Regions from separate parts of the Mesorhizobium sp. M0664 genome, predicted to be linked through region 1. Evidence: predicted binding sites of a transcription regulator. Region 1 holds the regulator's gene; the other holds the start of a gene.
What was found. Region 1 encodes PhoB, which activates phosphate uptake and scavenging genes when phosphate is short. Its sites were predicted from a motif close to TGTCATNNANCTGTCAT; they were not measured.

Region 1 (4,418 bases):
GCGAGACGGCGCCGCTGCTCTTCACCGCGCTCAACAACCAGTTCTGGAGCAGCAATATCAACGCGCCGATGGCCAGCCTGCCGGTGACCATCTTCCAGTTCGCTCTCAGCCCTTACGAGGAATGGCAGCAACTGGCGTGGACCGGCGCACTCATAATCACCCTGACGGTTCTGGGCTTGAGCATCCTCGCCCGCAGCCTTACCGGACGCAGAGAGGACAGATGACACAGATGTTGTCCCCAGACATGACGATGGCCGAAACGGTCGCCGAGAAGACGAAGATCGAGGTCAAGAACCTCAACTTCTACTACGGCCAGAGCAAGGCGCTGAAGGACATCAGCCTGTCGCTGCCCGAGCGCAGCGTCACGGCCTTCATCGGCCCTTCGGGCTGCGGGAAATCGACGCTGCTGCGTGTGTTCAACCGCATCTATGAGCTCTACCCAAAACAGACGGCCGAGGGCCAGGTGCTGCTCGACGGCAAGAACATTCTCGACCGGTCGCAGGATCTCAACCTCCTCAGGACCAAGATCGGCATGGTGTTCCAGAAGCCGACGCCGTTCCCGATGTCGATCTACGAGAACATCGCCTTCGGCGTCAGGCTCTACGAGAACCTCGGCAAGTCCGAGATGGACGGCCGCGTCGAACAGGCGTTGAAGCGCGCCGCGCTGTGGAGCGAGGTCAAGGACAAGCTCAACGCCAGCGGCTTGAGCCTGTCCGGCGGCCAGCAGCAGCGGCTCTGTATCGCCCGCACCGTGGCGGTGAAGCCGGAAGTCATTCTGCTCGACGAACCGGCTTCGGCGCTCGACCCGCTGTCGACTGCCAAGATCGAGGAACTGATCGACGAATTGCAAGCCGACTACACGATCGTCATCGTCACCCACAACATGCAGCAGGCGGCGCGCGTGTCGCGCCAGACGGCGTTCATGTATCTGGGTGAACTGGTCGAGTTCGACCGGACCGAGAAGATATTCACGTCGCCCCGCGAGAAGCGCACGCAGGACTACATCACTGGCCGCTTCGGCTGAGCCGTTCCGATCATGCATATGAGGACAGGACCATGGGCGAACACACAGTCGCTTCTTTCGACGAGGATCTCGAGCAGATCAGCAAGCTGATCCGCGACATGGCCGACCTCGCCGGTTCGATGGTCGGCGGGGCAACCAAGGCGCTGTTGAATTCCGACAACGTGCTGGCGCAACGCGTCGTTTCCGACGACGCCATCATGGATGCGCGTCAACGCGAACTGGACGACCGCGCCATCACCCTGATCGCCAAACGCCAGCCGATGGCCCACGATCTTCGCCATGTGGTCGGAGCGATCCGCATGGCGGGCGACCTCGAACGCATCGGCGACCTTGCCAAGAATATCGCCAAGCGCGTGAGTGCGGTCGGCCTCAGCGCCACGCCGCGGGACCTGTCGCATTCCATCGACGCGATGGCGCAGCTGGTTCTCATCCAGGTGCAGGGTGTCATCGAGGAATATGCTGCAGGCGATGCGGCCGCGTTGGCCAAGCTTCGTGCCGCCGACGAGCGCATCGACGTTAAATACACGTCCGTGTTCCGCGAGCTGTTGACCTACATGATGGAAGATCCGCGCAACATCACCGCTTGCACGCACCTGCTGTTCTGCGCCAAGAATCTGGAGCGGATCGGCGACCATGTCACCAACATCGCCGAAAATGCGTATTATGTGCTGACCGGCGAGCAATTGCCGGTCAATCGTCCGAAGCAGGACGAAACGACAATGTCCGCACCGGTGACATGATGGGGGTGCCCAGCCGATGATCGCACCACGCATAATGGTGGTGGAGGACGAGGAGCCGTTGGGTGTGCTGCTCCGCTACAATCTCGAATCCGAAGGCTACCAGGTCGAGGTGGTGACACGCGGCGACGAAGCCGAGATCCGTTTGCAGGAGAATGTGCCCGACCTTTTGGTGCTCGACTGGATGATACCAGCGGTTTCCGGCATCGAGCTCTGTCGTCGGTTGCGGGTGCGCCCCGAAACCGAGCGGCTGCCGATCATCATGCTGACCGCGCGCGGCGAGGAGAGCGACCGGGTGCGCGGTCTTTCGACCGGCGCCGACGACTATCTGGTCAAGCCGTTTTCGACACCGGAATTCATGGCCAGGGTCAAGGCGCTGCTGCGGCGCGCCAAGCCGGAAGTGCTGTCCAGCGTGCTGAAGGTCGGCGACATCGTGCTCGATCGCGAATCGCACAGGGTCTATCGCAAGAAGAGCGAAATCAGGCTCGGGCCGACCGAATTCCGGCTGCTCGAGTTCATGATGCGGCATCCGGGCCGTGTCTTCTCGCGCAGCCAGTTACTCGATAATGTCTGGGGGGAGACAATCTACATCGACGAACGCACCGTCGACGTGCATGTCGGGCGGCTGCGCAAAGCCGTCAACAACGGCCGGATGCCGGATGTCATCCGCACCATCCGCGGCGCCGGCTATGCGATCAGGGAAGATTGACCCGCCTGGTCAGGCTACGTTCTTTCTGACGCTGGGCCTCATTTGCGCGCCCGGCGCGAAAATCTCCTGGTCGACGAAGCTTAACGCCCGCATCGCGCAGCCTTCGCGGATCAGAGGCAATTCGTTCGGCTCTGTATCGAAGGAGATCGAGCCTGAATGCTGGCCGCCGGCGGTCTGGGCGATTGCCTTCCGCAAGGCCGGCTCGATCAGATCGAAGGCGGCGGCACTGGCGCCGACCATCGCGACCGGTGCCGGATCGATCAGCGCGAACAGCGAGCCGAGACCGAAACCCAGCGCTTCGCCGGCCTTGCGGTAGGCCTCGCGTTCCGGCCCATCTTTCTCGCGCGCCCGGGCCGCCAGTGCGCGCATGTCGGCGTCGCTGACGTCGGCGACCGGTTCGCTGTCTTCGCTCATCTGCCTGGCGTTGCGCCAGATGGCGTAGTTGCCGGCATACGCCTCGATGCAGCCGCGCCGCCCGCAACGGCAGAGCGCGCCGCCCGGACGATGGATCATGTGGCCAAATTCGCCGCCCGAGGAATGCGTCCCGGTGAACAGTTCGCCCTTCAGCACCAGCCCCATGCCGATGCCATGCGAAAGCAGGATGGCGATGAAGTCATCGCGATAGCGATCCGGATTGCGCCAGCGCAAAGCCACCGCCATCATGTTGCAGTCGTTCTCCACCGTTGCCGGGATGCCGAATTCGTCCTCCAGCATGTCGGCAAAGGCGATGTCGGTCTGCGGCGTGATCGGCGACCACAGCATGGCGCGTGCAGGGGAGTCGGTAATGCCCTGAATCGCCAGGGCGATGCGGGCGACACTGCGGACGTCAAGATCTGGATCCTGCAGCCGGCGCCGGACGATGGCCATGCATTCACGGATCAGCTCGTCGCGCGGCATAGTCAGCGTGTCCAGCCGGCGCTGTTCCTCGGCGACCACCTGTCCCGTGTAGTCGATAATGGCGGCCGAAAGGAAATTCAGCGACAACACCACGGTCAGCACCGCCGCCGCTTCCGGGTTGAGGGCGAGGCCGACTTGCGGACGACCGCGTTTCAACGAAACGGGCTCACTTGGCTTGCTCTCGGCGAGGATGCCTTCCCGTATCAGGTCGGAAGAAATCGCCGATATGGTCGAATGACTGAGGCCGGTGGTAGCTGCGATCTCAGTACGCGATGGCTGGCCGGCCCGGCGCACCGCCGAGATCACCATCGCCCGGTTGCGCCGGCGCAAATCGTCATGGCGGATTCCGACCGACATTGTTTTGCTTTCCTCCCGGTTGCCGCGGCCGCTCATGAACCGGAAGCCGTCGGTAATGTCCGACAAATAGTGTCGGATGAGGCAAATAGTGTCAGATGCAGGTGGCGCTGTCATCGTTTATTCCGACGCTCGAAAAAACTCGCAGAGTCATCAAAATCCATCAGAATCGATGTTGACAGCAGCCGGAGATCGGACCAGTATTTTTTCGAGGCTCGAAAAAATTAGAGCTTCTAAGCTGGTCTTTGAGCCAATTGGTCACGCCGTACGCGGCGCAGGGAGGATATGATGAAGAAATTCACGACCGCCATTCTGGCGGGTGTCGCCATGACGCTGGCGCTGGCGTCGGTGGCGCAGGCTAAAGACAAGGTCATCGGCGTTTCCTGGTCGAACTTCCAGGAAGAGCGCTGGAAGACCGACGAGGCCGCAATGAAGGCGGCCATCGAGGCCGCAGGCGACAAGTATATTTCCGCCGACGCACAGTCCAACCCCGGCAAGCAGCTCACCGACGTCGAGAGCCTGATCTCGCAGGGCGCCAACGCACTGATCATCCTGGCGCAGGACGCCTCGGCCATCGGGCCGGCCGTGCAAAAGGCGCTGGACGAAGGTATTCCGGTTGTCGGCTACGACCGGCTGATCGAGAACAAGGACGTCTTTTACCTGACCTTCGACAACAAGGAAGTCGGCCGCATGCAGG
Region 2 (4,418 bases), on a different contig from region 1:
ACCGGCTGGTGGAACCCGCTGCCGGCATCGCTCGGCCTGTCGATGCGGCTTTACAATTGACCGGGCGACTTAGGACCGCCGAACGTCCTACGCCCGCCAGCCGTAGAGCCAGTCGAGATCGGCGGCGAGTTTTTCGGGCGAGCGCATCGCCAGGAACAGGTTGCGGGCCATCGCCACCGGCCCGGCCGCATGCCAGGCGAGGCGATTGACGGCGCCGCGGCGGGCGACCTGGGCGACGCGCGGCCGCCGCGCCTGTTCCCAGGCGGCAAGCGCCCCCTCAAGATCGGCTGTGGAGGCCGCAATGAAGCCGGCAAGGGTTACCGCGTCTTCGATCGCCATCGCCGCGCCCTGTGCGGCAAACGGCGTCATCGCGTGCGCCGCATCGCCGGTCAGCGCGATGCCTTCCGGCGTCGTCCACCGCCGCTGCTCGACTATGTGGATCGGCCATGCCGTCCACGGCGCGGCCTCGTTCGCCAGGCGGACCAGCGCCGGCGCGGCGCCACGCATGGCGCTGGCGAGGCTGGCGGGGTCGGCATGCCCTGACCAGCCCTCGGCGATGCGCTTGCCCTTGGTGAAGGCCGCGAGGTTGAAGACAGTGCCACGGCTGACCGGATAGGCGACCATATGGAAGCCTGGATGGAGGAATGCGGTAACGCAATCGGGCGCACCGATCGCCCTGAAGGCTTGTCCGGCAAGGCTGTCCGCGGCCACCGTGGCGCGCCAGGCAAGCTCGCCCGAGAATCGGCTTCTGCCGAATTCGGCCGCCTTGCGGGCCAGTTTTTCTCGCACCGACGACCAGACGCCATCGGCTCCGACCAGCAACGATGCTTCGGTTTCGATGGTCGTGCCGGCAATCTCGACTGTTGCGGTGATGCCATTCGGTCCGGTTGCGACGCCGCCGACGCGGGCACCGGTGACAAGCTCGATCTCGGGCCGCTCGGCTATCCGCTGCATCAGCGCTGACTGCAGATCCGCGCGGTGGGCAACGAGATAGGGCGCTCCCCAGCGCGTTTCGGCCGCCTGGCCAAGCGGTACGCGCGCCAGCTTGCGCAGCGTGGCGGCATCCTTGAGCACGACCGCCTCCGGGCGCACCGACGTCGGCAGCAGCCGATCGAGTACGCCGAGCTGCCGTAGGATGCGCGTCGCGTTGGGCGAAAGCTGGATACCGGCGCCGGCAGCCTCGAGGTGCTGCGCCTGTTCGAACAGTTTTACCCGATAGCCGCGCTCGGCGAAGGCCAGTGCCGCGGTCAGCCCGGCGACGCCCGCCCCGGCGATGACCACCTGCCGGGACTGCGTTTCCTGCATCAGGCTTGTCGCGGAAGAATCAGGCGGCCTGGTCGATATAGAGGCAGCCCGGCGGCTGCGTTTCCAATGCCTTCAGTTTCGGCGAATAGCGATAGAGCGTCGAGCAATAGGGGCAGACCTTTTCATTGTCGTCGCCCATGTCGAGAAATACATGCGGATGGTCGAAAGGCGGATTGGCGCCGGTGCACATGAATTCCTTGACGCCGATGTCGATTGCCGGATAGCCCGCATCGTTCTGGAAATGGGGAATGGAACCGCCTGCCATCGTCGTCTCCTGATCTTGTCGATTGCATCTGGATCATAACCCGTCTCTTTGCAAGATCGATGAAATGAAACTGTCGCAAAAGCCTGTCAGAGGATAAGTTAAGCCGGTTAAGGCTGTGCTCGTCGAACGGTGTGGGAAGAGCGGGAACCATGAACGAACTGAAGCCGGTGCAGAACGAATTCATCACCGTCGAGGCGGCGAGCCCCGAAGGCGGCAATCCCGATCGCTTCGTCAATCGCGAGTTTTCCTGGCTGCAATTCAACCGGCGCGTGCTCGAAGAGTCGCTGAACGCCAACCATCCGCTGCTCGAGCGTGTTCGCTTCCTGTCGATATCGGCCGCCAACCTCGACGAGTTCTTCATGGTCCGCGTCGCCGGTCTTGCCGGCCAGGTGCGCGAAGGCATCGTGCTGAAGAGCCCGGATGGGCGCACTCCCGAGCAGCAGCTCGAACAATTGCTGCGCGAGGTCGAGCGCCTGCAGGAGGACCAGCAGAACAGCCTTTCGGCGCTGATGCTGCTGCTCGACAAACAAGGCATCGAAAGCATCACCCGCGATGCGCTGACCAAGGACGAGAAGACCTGGCTCGAGGACCATTTCCAGGAGCAGGTATTTCCGGTCCTGACGCCGCTGTCGATCGACCCGGCGCATCCGTTTCCGTTCATTCCCAATCTCGGTTTCTCGATGGCGCTGCAATTGCGCCATCGCAAGAACGGCGAGGAAATGAGCGCGCTTCTGCGCCTGCCGGTGGCGCTGAGGCGCTTCATCCGTTTGCCGGATCGCAAGCATCATGTCCGCTTCATTCCACTTGAAGAGGCGGTCAGTCTCTATATCGGCAAGCTGTTCCCCGGCTATGAGGTCAAGGGCTCCGGCACATTCCGCATCATCCGCGACAGCGATATCGAGGTCGAGGAAGAATCAGAGGATCTGGTGCGGCTGTTCGAGACGGCGCTGAAGCGGCGACGCCGCGGCTCGGTCATCCGGATCGAGTTCGACCGGCTGATGCCGCCCGAATTGCGCGACTTCGTCGCCGGCGAGCTTGGCGTTTCGGCAAGCCGGATCAGCGTGCTCACCGGTCCGCTGGCGCTCAGCCAGATCTCGGAGATCGTCGCCGTCGCCCGCGACGATCTGAAGTTCACGCCCTACAATCCGCGCTTCCCCGAGCGCATCCGCGAGCATGGCGGCGATTGTTTTGCCGCGATCCGCGAGAAGGACATCATCGTCCACCACCCCTACGAATCCTTCGACGTCGTGGTGCAGTTCCTGCGCCAGGCAATGGCCGATCCGGAAGTGGTGGCGATCAAGCAGACGCTCTATCGCACCTCCAACGACAGCCCGATCGTACGCGCTTTGGTCGACGCCGCCGAGGCCGGCAAGTCGGTGACCGCGCTAGTCGAGCTCAAGGCGCGTTTCGACGAGGAAGCCAACATCCGCTGGGCCCGCGACCTCGAGCGCGCCGGCGTCCAGGTCGTCTTCGGCTTTCTCGAACTGAAGACCCATGCGAAGATGTCGCTGGTGGTGCGCCGCGAGGATGGCAGGCTGCGCAATTACGTGCATCTGGGCACCGGCAACTACCACCCGGTCACGGCACGCATCTACACCGACCTGTCCTTCTTCACCACCGATCCGACGATCGCGCGCGATGTCGCCCAGCTGTTCAACTTCATCACCGGCTATGCCGAGCCGGCCGAGCAGATGCGGCTGGCCATCTCGCCGTTTACGCTGCGCGACCGCATCCTCCAGCACATTTCGGATGAGATCAGCCACGCGCTGGAGGGCAGGCCGGCCCGCATCTGGATGAAGATGAACGCCTTGGTCGACCCGATCGTCATCGATGCGCTCTACGATGCCAGCCGCGCCGGCGTCGAGATCGATCTCGTCGTGCGCGGCATCTGCTGCCTGAGACCGCAGGTGCCCGGCCTATCGGAGAACATTAGGGTGAAGTCGATCGTCGGCCGTTTCCTCGAGCACAGCCGCATCTATTGCTTCGGCAACGGCCACGGCCTGCCCTCGGACGGGGCGATCGTCTATATCTCCTCGGCCGATCTGATGCCGCGCAATCTCGACCGCCGCGTCGAGACCATGGTGCCGATCACCAATCCAACTGTGCATGAGCAGGTGCTCGGCCAGATCATGCTCGGCAACATCATGGACAACCAGCAAAGTTTCGACGTATTGGCTGACGGAACCTCCCGGCGCGTTGTGCTGGAGGAGGGCGAGGAACCGTTCAACGCGCAGGAATATTTCATGACCAATCCGAGCCTGTCCGGACGGGGCGATGCGTTGAAGTCGCATGCGCCCAAGCGCATCGCGCAGTTCAAGCGCCGCAAGAAACAGAACGCAGCGACGGGCTGATGATTTCAGCGTCCCAGGGCCGGCTTCAGGACCGCCGACCGCTGTCCATCATCGATATCGGATCGAACTCGATCCGTCTTGTCATCTATGAGGGGCTGGCGCGTTCGCCGACCTTGCTGTTCAACGAAAAGATGCTGGCCGGCCTCGGCCGCGGCATCGTTTCGACCGGAAAGCTCGATCCCGAGGCGGTGACGCGCTCGATGGAAGAGTTTCGCCGCTTCCGCGCGCTCTCCGACCAGGCCGGCGCCGAGCGCATGTATGTGCTGGCGACCGCCGCCGCTCGCGAGGCGGTCAACGGCCCCGACTTCATCCACCGCGCCGAGGATGTGCTCAAGACCGAGATCCAGGTGCTGAGCGGCCGCGAGGAAGCCCATTATTCGGCGCTCGGCGTCATCTCCGGTTTCCACCCGGCCAACGGCATCGCCGGCGACCTTGGCGGCGGCAGCCTCGAACTGATCGACATCGACGGTGAGACGATCGGTGACGGCATCACGCTG

Region 2: the regulator PhoB is predicted to act here: its motif matches at 1,631-1,647, upstream of NKI39_RS11265 (RNA degradosome polyphosphate kinase).

The regions. Positions count from the first base shown of each region.
Region 1 is NZ_JAMYPW010000004.1:181,496-185,913, forward strand. Features, by position in the region: gene pstA (phosphate ABC transporter permease PstA) at 1-224, shown strand, start outside; gene pstB (phosphate ABC transporter ATP-binding protein PstB) at 221-1,024, shown strand; gene phoU (phosphate signaling complex protein PhoU) at 1,057-1,764, shown strand; gene phoB (phosphate regulon transcriptional regulator PhoB) at 1,781-2,470, shown strand; gene NKI39_RS08685 (ROK family protein) at 2,480-3,724, opposite strand; gene xylF (D-xylose ABC transporter substrate-binding protein) at 4,010-4,418, shown strand, end outside.
Region 2 is NZ_JAMYPW010000007.1:105,202-109,619, reverse strand. Features, by position in the region: gene NKI39_RS11280 (TIGR02117 family protein) at 1-60, shown strand, start outside; gene NKI39_RS11275 (FAD-dependent monooxygenase) at 88-1,305, opposite strand; gene NKI39_RS11270 (zinc-finger domain-containing protein) at 1,325-1,570, opposite strand; gene NKI39_RS11265 (RNA degradosome polyphosphate kinase) at 1,720-3,921, shown strand; gene ppx (exopolyphosphatase) at 3,921-4,418, shown strand, end outside.